Regions from separate parts of the Stenotrophomonas sp. 63632_Sma genome, predicted to be linked through region 2. Evidence: predicted binding sites of a transcription regulator. Region 2 holds the regulator's gene; the other holds the start of a gene.
The links. The regulator FliA, encoded in region 2, starts transcription of late flagellar genes. The targets are predictions, from matches to a motif close to TAAAGTTTNNCNNNCNNNGGCCGATAA.

Region 1: a site for FliA is predicted at 3,066-3,092, ahead of ACZK45_RS06085 (GGDEF domain-containing protein). Genes of this name have one in related genera too.

What each region holds. Positions count from the first base shown of each region.
Region 1 is NZ_CM151220.1:1,320,354-1,324,716, forward strand. It holds gene ACZK45_RS06075 (winged helix-turn-helix transcriptional regulator) at 1-227, opposite strand, end outside; gene ACZK45_RS06080 (MFS transporter) at 305-1,522, shown strand; gene ACZK45_RS06085 (GGDEF domain-containing protein) at 1,618-3,033, opposite strand; gene ACZK45_RS06090 (TonB-dependent siderophore receptor) at 3,323-4,363, shown strand, end outside.
Region 2 is NZ_CM151220.1:2,154,702-2,159,064, reverse strand. It holds gene flhF (flagellar biosynthesis GTPase FlhF) at 1-1,125, shown strand, start outside; gene ACZK45_RS09970 (MinD/ParA family ATP-binding protein) at 1,112-1,999, shown strand; gene ACZK45_RS09965 (RNA polymerase sigma factor FliA) at 1,996-2,739, shown strand; gene cheY (chemotaxis response regulator CheY) at 2,797-3,189, shown strand; gene ACZK45_RS09955 (protein phosphatase CheZ) at 3,189-3,794, shown strand; gene ACZK45_RS09950 (chemotaxis protein CheA) at 3,797-4,363, shown strand, end outside.

The sequences.
Region 1 (4,363 bases), 830 kb from region 2:
TATTCCTGGTAGGCCGATCCATCGGAGGCCGGCTGCAGCTGCAGGACGCCGGCCTCTACCAGCCGGCGCAGGCGGTCGCTGAGGATGTTGCGGGCCGCGCCGAGGCTGCGCTGGAAATCACCGAAACGGGTGACGCCATCGAAGGCATCACGGATGACCAGCAGCGCCCAACGGTCACCGAGCAGATCGGCGCTGCGGGCGACGGGGCAGGGGCTGTCGGCGTGCATGGTGGACCTCTCTGATGTGGTTGCAGTTTAAAACCAATGGCAGTAGCCTGCATCAAGTTTCAAATTGCAACCACATCATGAGTGCCATATCGCTTCCCCGCCCGCTGCTGGTCCTGCTCGCGGTTGCCGCAGGTGCCAGCGTTGCCAACGTCTATTACGCGCAGCCGCTGCTGGATCAGCTTGCACGCGCCTTTGCGCTGGACCGGGCCGTGGCTGGCGCGGTGCTGGCTGCTACCCAGGCCGGTAGCGTGCTGGCGTTGCTTGGCCTGCTGCCGCTGGCGGACCGTGGTGACCGGCGACGCCTGCTGCGGCTGCAGTTGATCGCATTGGTGCTGGCGCTGCTGTGGCTGGCAGCGTCACGCACGGCGGGCTGGCTGTTGTCGGGCATGCTGCTGGCCGGCTTGCTGGGCACGGCGCTGACCCAGGGCCTGATCGCCTATACCGCCATGCTGGCACCGCCCGAGCAGCGCGGTCGCGTGGTCGGTGTGGTGCAGGGCGGCGTGTTCATCGGCCTGCTGCTGGCGCGCGTGGTGTCCGGTACGGTGGCGGCGGCCTTTGGCTGGCAGATGGTCTACCTGTTGTCAGCGATGGTGATGGCGGGGTTGGCGGCGCTGCTGTGGCGGCGCCTGCCCCCAGTACCGGTGCCGTCGGTTCCCCCACGCTGGCGCGAGCTGCTGGGCTCGATGCTGGGCATGCTGCGCCGCGATCGAACGCTGCGCGAGCGTGGGCCGCTGGCACTGCTGCTGTTTGCCGGCCTCAATGTGTTCTGGGCGGCGGCACCCTTGCCGCTCTCGGCGCCACCGCTGCATTGGTCGACCGCCGCCATCGGTGCACTGGGCCTGGCCGGGGTGATCGGTGCGCTGCTGGCGGCGCGGGTAGGGCACTGGATGGACCGTGGTTTCGCGCATCCGGTCAGCGTCGGTGCGCTGTTGTTGATGCTGGTTGCGTGGTGGCCCTTGCTGGGCCTGCCGCAGTCGCTGTCGTTGCTGCTGTTGGGCGTGATTGTGCTCGACCTGGGTGGGCAGGCACTGCACGTATCTAACCAGGCATTGCTGCTGCGCGCGCCGGCTGAACTGCATGGACGCCTGGTGGCTTTGTACATGCTGTTCTATGCGGTGGGCAGTGGTGCCGGTGCAGCGGCCGGGCCGTGGATGCAGGCGCGCCATGGCTGGCCGGCGGTATGCCTGTTGGGGGCGGGCATCGCGTTGCTGGCGCTGCTCTGGTGGGCAGCGTGGTGGGTGGTGGCGGTGAAAGCAGCGGCCGGCGGCCGTATCGGTAGTGCCGGCTGTCAGTAGAGTCGACTGTCAGCCGACTGCTCTTCGCCCTGCGCGCGAAAAACCCCGCGGTGCGCGCGATAGTCGACCCGCGGTCGACTCTACCTGTCCTGCCGTCATCGCTGCAGTGCGCGCCGTCCCGGCGCTTCCTGCAGGTCCGCACTGGCCACCACCACGCGGTTGCGGCCGCTGCGCTTGGCCTCGTACATTGCCGCGTCGGCACGGGCCATCAGCCGCTCGTAGTCCGGATGACCGTCGTGGCCGGCCACGCCGATGCTGGCGGTCAGTGCCAGCACCTGGCCGTTGGCCAGTGCCACCGGCGACTGTGCGATCTGCCGCCGCAGGCTCTCGGCGATCACGGTCGCCTGCGATTCGCTGGCAGCCACCAGTACCACCACGAATTCTTCGCCGCCATAGCGGAACAGGTAGTCGCTGCCGCGCGTGAGCTGGCCGAGCAGGCCGGCGACGTGCTGCAACGCGCGGTCGCCGGCATCGTGGCCGTGGCCGTCGTTGATTGCCTTGAAGTGATCCAGGTCGAGCAGCAGCAGCGAGAACGGTGTGCGGTTGCGTGTGGCCAGCTCGATTTCCCGGCGCAGCACGGTGGGCAGGAAGCGACGGTTGAGCAGGTTGGTCAGCGCGTCGCTGCCGGCATCCAGTTCGCCGATGCGCTCGAACAGCAGTGTCATCAGGGTGCGGATGGCGGCCAAGTCCTCGCGGATGGCCGGCAGCACCGCCAGTCGCTGCGCCGGAGCATCGCCGCTCGCGCGCTGCAGGTGGCCATCAATGCGGGCCATCAACTGGCCCACCTGCTGCGTTTCGCTGCTTTCGCCGAAGCTGGGGATGCCCTTGTGGGTGAACCACAGGCCGAACTCCGAGGTAGCCAGGCTGGCGTTGTCGCTGGCCTGCACGTGGCCGGCCAACGCGTAGAGCAGGGCGTTTTCCCAGTCCAGCAGCAGTGCGCGCTGGCGCTCGCGTTCGGTACCGACGTTCTGTACCAGCGAGAACAGCCGGTAGGCGGCGTCGGCACGGGTGGAGCGCTCGCGCGCGTGGGTGTAGGCCAGGGTCATGCCTTCCATGGCGATATCCATGATCGCGCTGAGGCAGTCGATGGCGGCAAATGCGGTGTCGCTGTCCGGTGCATCGTCGCGCAGGCGCACGAACAGTTCGTGCTTGAGCACACGCGCACCGCGGGTAACCAGGTCGACCGGAATGCCGACGCGGGCGTGCACGTCGCCGATGATCCGCTGCGAGGCCACGGTGTTGGCGATGCCGCTGGCATCAGTGGTCAGCAGCTGCGCCAGCCAGCGCTGCATGGCCGGCTGCAGGCGCTGCTTGACCTGGTCGTGGGACAGGAAACGGCGCGCACGGGTGTCCTGCAGCAGTACTTCGTAAAAGCGCTGGGCCAGCGCGGGTGGGGCATCGGTAGCAGCGGCCGTGAGCAGCGCGGTGGCGGCAGGGCCGGCCTGCAGCAGACACTGCTGCCAGGCCTCGGCCAGCGGCTGGCTGGCATCGTCCAATTGGGGTGGTTCCACGTCGATCTCTGACTGCGTACGGCAAACCACGGGTATCGGCCGCGGCGGCATACGGTTGATGGCGGGTTAGCCGGCCAGTTTACGCGCGGTGCAGGGTTGCACGGTGCGCAAACCACATCGGCGCCGCTGCGGCAATGAGTGAACGCATTTGAGAATCAATCGCATTGATGGGGGAATGCGCGCACGGAACGGGCTGCAGGTGCCTGCTGCAGGACTGCTCCGCCTCCCCCTCGTCGTTGCCTCAAGCCCTTTGCCAGAGGCCCCGTAGCCCTGCCAGAAGGTCCTGATCATGTCCCCTGCCGTTGTCCTTTCGCCGCGCCCGCTGGCGCTTGCCGTTGCCGCCCTGCTGGCCGGCAGCGCCCTGACCGCCCACGCCGAAACCGACGCCACCGATATCGACACGGTGCACGTCACCGCCTCGCAGATCGCGCGCCAGGCCCTGGGTACCTCGACCATCACCGCAGAGGACATCGCCAGGCGCCCGCCGGCCAACGACATCGCCGAGCTGCTGCGCACCATGCCCGGCGTCAACCTGACCGGCAACAGTGCCTCGGGCCAGTACGGCAACAACCGCCAGATCGATCTGCGTGGCATGGGCCCGGAAAACACCCTGATCCTGGTCGACGGCAAGCGCATCGGTGCGCGTGATGCCGTGCGCATGGGCCGCAGCGGTGAGCGCAATACCCGCGGCGATACCAACTGGGTGCCGGCGGAAATGATCGAGCGCATCGAAGTGCTGCGTGGCCCTGCAGCGGCACGTTATGGCTCGGGTGCTTCCGGTGGCGTGGTCAACATCATCACCAAGCGCCCGACCGGCGACCTGACCGGCGCGGTCGACCTGTATGGCCTGGTGCCCGAGCACAGCGCCGAAGGCGGCAGCGAGCGCGTAGGCCTGCAGCTGAGCGGGCCGATGACCGACACCCTGTCGTTCCGCCTGTACGGCAATCTCAACAAGACCGACGCCGATTCGCTGGAACTCAATCGTGACTTCGCGACGAATCCGAACGCGGTGCCGCCGGCCGGTCGCGAGGGCGTCAAGAACCGCGATGTCAACGCGCTGCTGCGCTGGGACGTGACCGCCAACCAGGTGGTCGAATTCGAAGCCGGCACCAGTCGCCAGGGCAACATCTATGCTGGCGACCGCGCGGTCAGCACCACCGGTACCTCGACACCGATCGATCTGGGGGCGTTGGCCGAGCAGCAGGCCGAGACCAACCGCATGTACCGCAACACCGGCGCGATCACCCACCGCGGCCGCTGGGGTGATGTGACCTCGCGGGTAACGGCTGCAGTGGAGGCGGTGAACAACTCACGCATCAACGAAGGCCTG
Region 2 (4,363 bases):
CCGGCCAACCGCGCCCGCTTCCAGATCGACCCGCCGCACGAGACGCATCACGAATGCGCGGCGTCGGCCGTGCAGCCGCCGCCGCTGCCTACCGCTGCCGTGACCGAAGCGCAACCCGGGATCGTCGCCAGCGAACCGGCACCGGTCGAAGCCAGCGACGAAACCGGCGCTGCCCCCGTGCTGGCCCCAGCCCCGGCACTGACCCTGGTGGCCCAGGACGACGCCGAGATCCGCCAGCTGCGCCAGGAAGTGGCCGGCATGCGCCATGTGATCGAGCGCGAGATGAACCGCTTCACCGACGAGCGCCTGCGCGGCTGCCCGGTGCGCGCCACCGCGCTGGACCTGATGGACGAGTATGGCTTCGATGCCGGCCTGGCCCGCGACGTGGCCATGCAGATCCCGCTGGAGACCGAGGCCCATCGAGGCCGCGGCCTGATGCTGGGGCTGATTTCGCGCAAGCTGCCGATCGCCCCGGTCGACCCGCTGGAAGAAGGTGGTGTGATCGCACTGGTCGGACCGACCGGCGCCGGCAAGACCACCACCATCGCCAAGCTGGCCTCGCGCTTCGCCGAGAAGCACGCGCCGCGTGACGTGGCCCTGGTCACCACCGACACCACCCGCATCGGTGCCCGCGAGCAGCTGTACGGCTACGGCCGCCAGCTCGGCATCGCGGTGCACGAGGCCAACAGCGGCACCGACCTGGACCAGCTGCTGGAACGCCTGAAGGACTACAAGCTGGTGCTGATCGACACCGCCGGCCTGGGCCCGCGCGACCGCGCCCTGGCCGCCCAGCTGCAGTGGCTGCGTGCCGCCCGCCAGGTCCGCACCCTGCTGGTGCTGCCGGCCAACACCAGCTTCGGCGACATGGACGAGGTGGTCCGCCGCTTCGGCGCCGCCAACCTGCAGGGCCTGGTACTGAGCAAGCTGGACGAGACCGGCCGCTTCGGCAACGCCCTGTCGGTGGCCGTGGACCATGCCCTGCCGATCACCTGGGTGACCGATGGCCAGGACGTCCCGGAGGACCTGCACCGGGCCAGTGCAGCCAATCTTGTACTTCGCCTTGAAGATTTGCGCCGCGCGGCCGATATGCCCTGCAACCCGGAGTTGAACCATGCCGTCGCGTGAGTACGCCAAGCTGACCAAGACCTTCCCGCTGTCGGCCACCCGCAGCGAGCCGCTCGGCCCTGTGCGCACCATTGCGGTCACTGGCGGCAAGGGCGGCGTGGGCAAGACGAATGTGTCGGCCAACCTGGCCGTGGCCCTGGCTGGCATGGGCAAGCGCACGCTGCTGCTGGACGCCGACCTCGGCCTGGCCAACATCGACGTGATCCTGGGCCTGAACCCCACCTTTACCCTGGCCGACCTGGTCGCCGGGCGCTGTTCGCTGGACGACGTCATCGTCGAAGGCCCGAACGGCGTACTGGTGGTCCCGGCCGCATCCGGCCGCCGGCACATGGCCGAGCTGGCCCCGGCTGAGCACGTTGGCCTGGTCAACGTGTTCTCCGAGCTGGAGCGCGAGCTGGACATCATGGTGGTGGACACTGCCGCGGGCATCACCGATGGCGTGCTGACCTTCTGCCAGGCCGCACAGGACACCGTGGTGGTGGTCTGTGACGAGCCGGCCTCGATCACCGACGCCTACGCACTGATCAAGGTGCTGTCGCGCGAGCGCGGCGTGGACCGCATCCAGGTGGTGGCCAACATGGTGCGCGACCCGAACGAGGGCCGCGTGCTGTACGAAAAGCTGACCCGCGTCTGCGAGAAGTTCCTTGCCGATGTCTCGCTGAACTACCTCGGCTGCGTGCCGCAGGATGACTGGCTGCGCCTGTCGGTGCAGCGCCAGCAGCCGGTGGTGAAGGCCTATCCGTCCAGCCCGGCGGCGCTGGCGATCACCGAGATCGCGCGCCGTACCGCGCGCTGGCAGGCGCCGACCGAACCGCGTGGCGGCGTCGAGTTCTTCCTCGAACGCATCCTCAAGCAGCGTGGGGTGACGGCATGAAAGGCGCAGCCCAGTACAGGGAAGTGCAGCGCTCGGCTGCAAACGAAGTCATCGCCCAGCATTCGGACCTGGTGCGGCGCATCGCCCACCACCTGGCCGCGCGCCTGCCGGCCAGCGTCGAGGTCGACGACCTGATCCAGGCCGGCATGATGGGCCTGATCGAAGCCTCGCGCAGCTATGACGCCGACCAGGGTGCTTCTTTCGAGACCTACGCCTCGATCCGCATCCGTGGTTCGATGATCGACGAGATCCGCCGTGGTGACTGGGTCCCGCGCTCGGTGCACCGCCGTGCACGTGATGCCGCCGCCACCATCCGCCGCCTGGAACAGAGCAGTGGCCGTGCCGCCAGCGCCACTGAAGTGGCCGCCGCGATGGAGATGCCGCTGCCTGAGTACCTGCGGCTGATGGAAGACGCTGCACGTGGCCAGGTGCTGAGCCTGGAATCGCGCATCGAGGACCAGGGCGAGCTGGACACCGTCGCCCAGGGCGGGCCGACCCCGCAGCAGGTACTGGAGCGCGGTGAGTTCGGTCGCGAGCTGGGCAAGGCCATCGGCCACCTGCCCGAGCGCGAACAACTGGTGCTCTCGCTGTACTACGAGCAGGAACTGAACCTGAAGGAGATCGGCGCGGTGCTCGGCGTGAGCGAGTCGCGGGTCTGCCAGATCCACGGCCAGGCGGTACTGCGCCTGCGCGGCCGGCTGAAGCTGTTCGAGGCTGCCGACGCAGGCCTCGAAGAATGAACATCCCCGAGGCGGCTGCCCCCGGCCGTCCGGAATGAACAACAAAGGAATTCTGCTTTGAACAAGAACATGCGCATCCTGATCGTCGACGACTTCTCGACCATGCGTCGAATCGTCAAGAACCTGCTGGGCGATCTGGGCTTCACCAATACCGCCGAAGCCGAGGACGGGCATGCCGCGCTGTCGCTGCTGCAGAGCCAGCCGTTCGATTTCGTGGTCACCGACTGGAACATGCCGGTGATGACCGGCATCGAGCTGCTCAAGGCCATCCGTGCCGATGCCAAGCTGAAGACCCTGCCGGTGCTGATGGTCACGGCAGAAGCCAAGCGCGAGCAGATCATCGAAGCCGCCCAGAGCGGCGTGAACGGCTACATCATCAAGCCGTTCACCGCGCAGACGCTGGAAGAGAAGCTCGGCAAGATCTTCGAACGCCTGGCGGCCAGCGCCTGATGGATACCACGGTCGACAAGAACGCCCTCGCCCTGCGCCTGCAGGAGGCCCTGGACGCGCTCGAATCCGGTGACGAGGCCGCCTGGCGGCAGCGCATCGACGGGCTGGTCGCGCTGCGCACGCAGCCGATGATGAGCGGCCTCTCGCGGCTGGCCCGCGAGCTGGGACAGGCGCTGGGCGAACTGCCGACCGTGCCGAGCGAAGCCGGCGAACTGGACGACGCCTGCGCGCGACTGGACCACGTGGTGGCGATGACCGAACAGGCCACGCACCGCACCCTGGACCTGGCCGAGGAATGCCGCAGCCTGACCGAACAGCTGCGCGCCGAAGGCCTGCAGCCGGGCCAGGACGCGCAGCTCGAGCGCATCCGCCACAACCTGACCGAGATCGCCCTGACCCAGAGCTACCAGGACCTGACCGGGCAGATCATCCGTCGCGTGGTCGGCATCGTCCGCCGCGTGCACGAAGGCTTCGGCGCGCTCGGCCTGCCGCCGGAACAGCATCGCACCGACCCGGAACTGGCCGGGCCGGCACTGAAGGGACTGGACCGCCACGCGGTCTCGCAGAACGACGCCGACGACCTGTTGTCGGATCTGGGGCTGTAAGCATGAGCGCGGTATCCGACGACATCACTGCCGATTTCATCATCGAGGCGCAGGAGATCCTGGATCGCCTCGGCGAACAGCTGGTGTCGCTGGAGCAGGCACCGCAGGACAGCGATCAGCTCAACGCGGTGTTCCGTGGCTACCACACGCTCAAGGGCGGCGCCGGCTTCCTCGGCGTCACCGCCATGGTCGAGCTGTGCCATGCCGCTGAAGAGGCGCTGGGCGCCGCACGTGCCGGCCAGGCCGTGCTGCAGGCCCACCACTTCGACGCGGCCCAGCAATCGCTGGATTACCTGCAGTCGATGCTGGATGCAGTGTCCTCGGGTACCGAACCGGGCTACGCGCCCCCCGAGCTGATCGCGCAGTTCGATGTACACGGTGGCGCCACCGCCCCGGCGGCAGCCGCCGCTGCGCCCGCCGCCGGTGGCAGTGACCTGATCACCGATGATGAGTTCGAGGCCCTGCTCGACCAGCTGCACGGCGGCAATGCCCCGACCGCGGTCGCACCGGCGAAGAAGGCCGACGACGGACTGATCAGCGAAGACGAGTTCGAAGCCCTGCTCGACCAG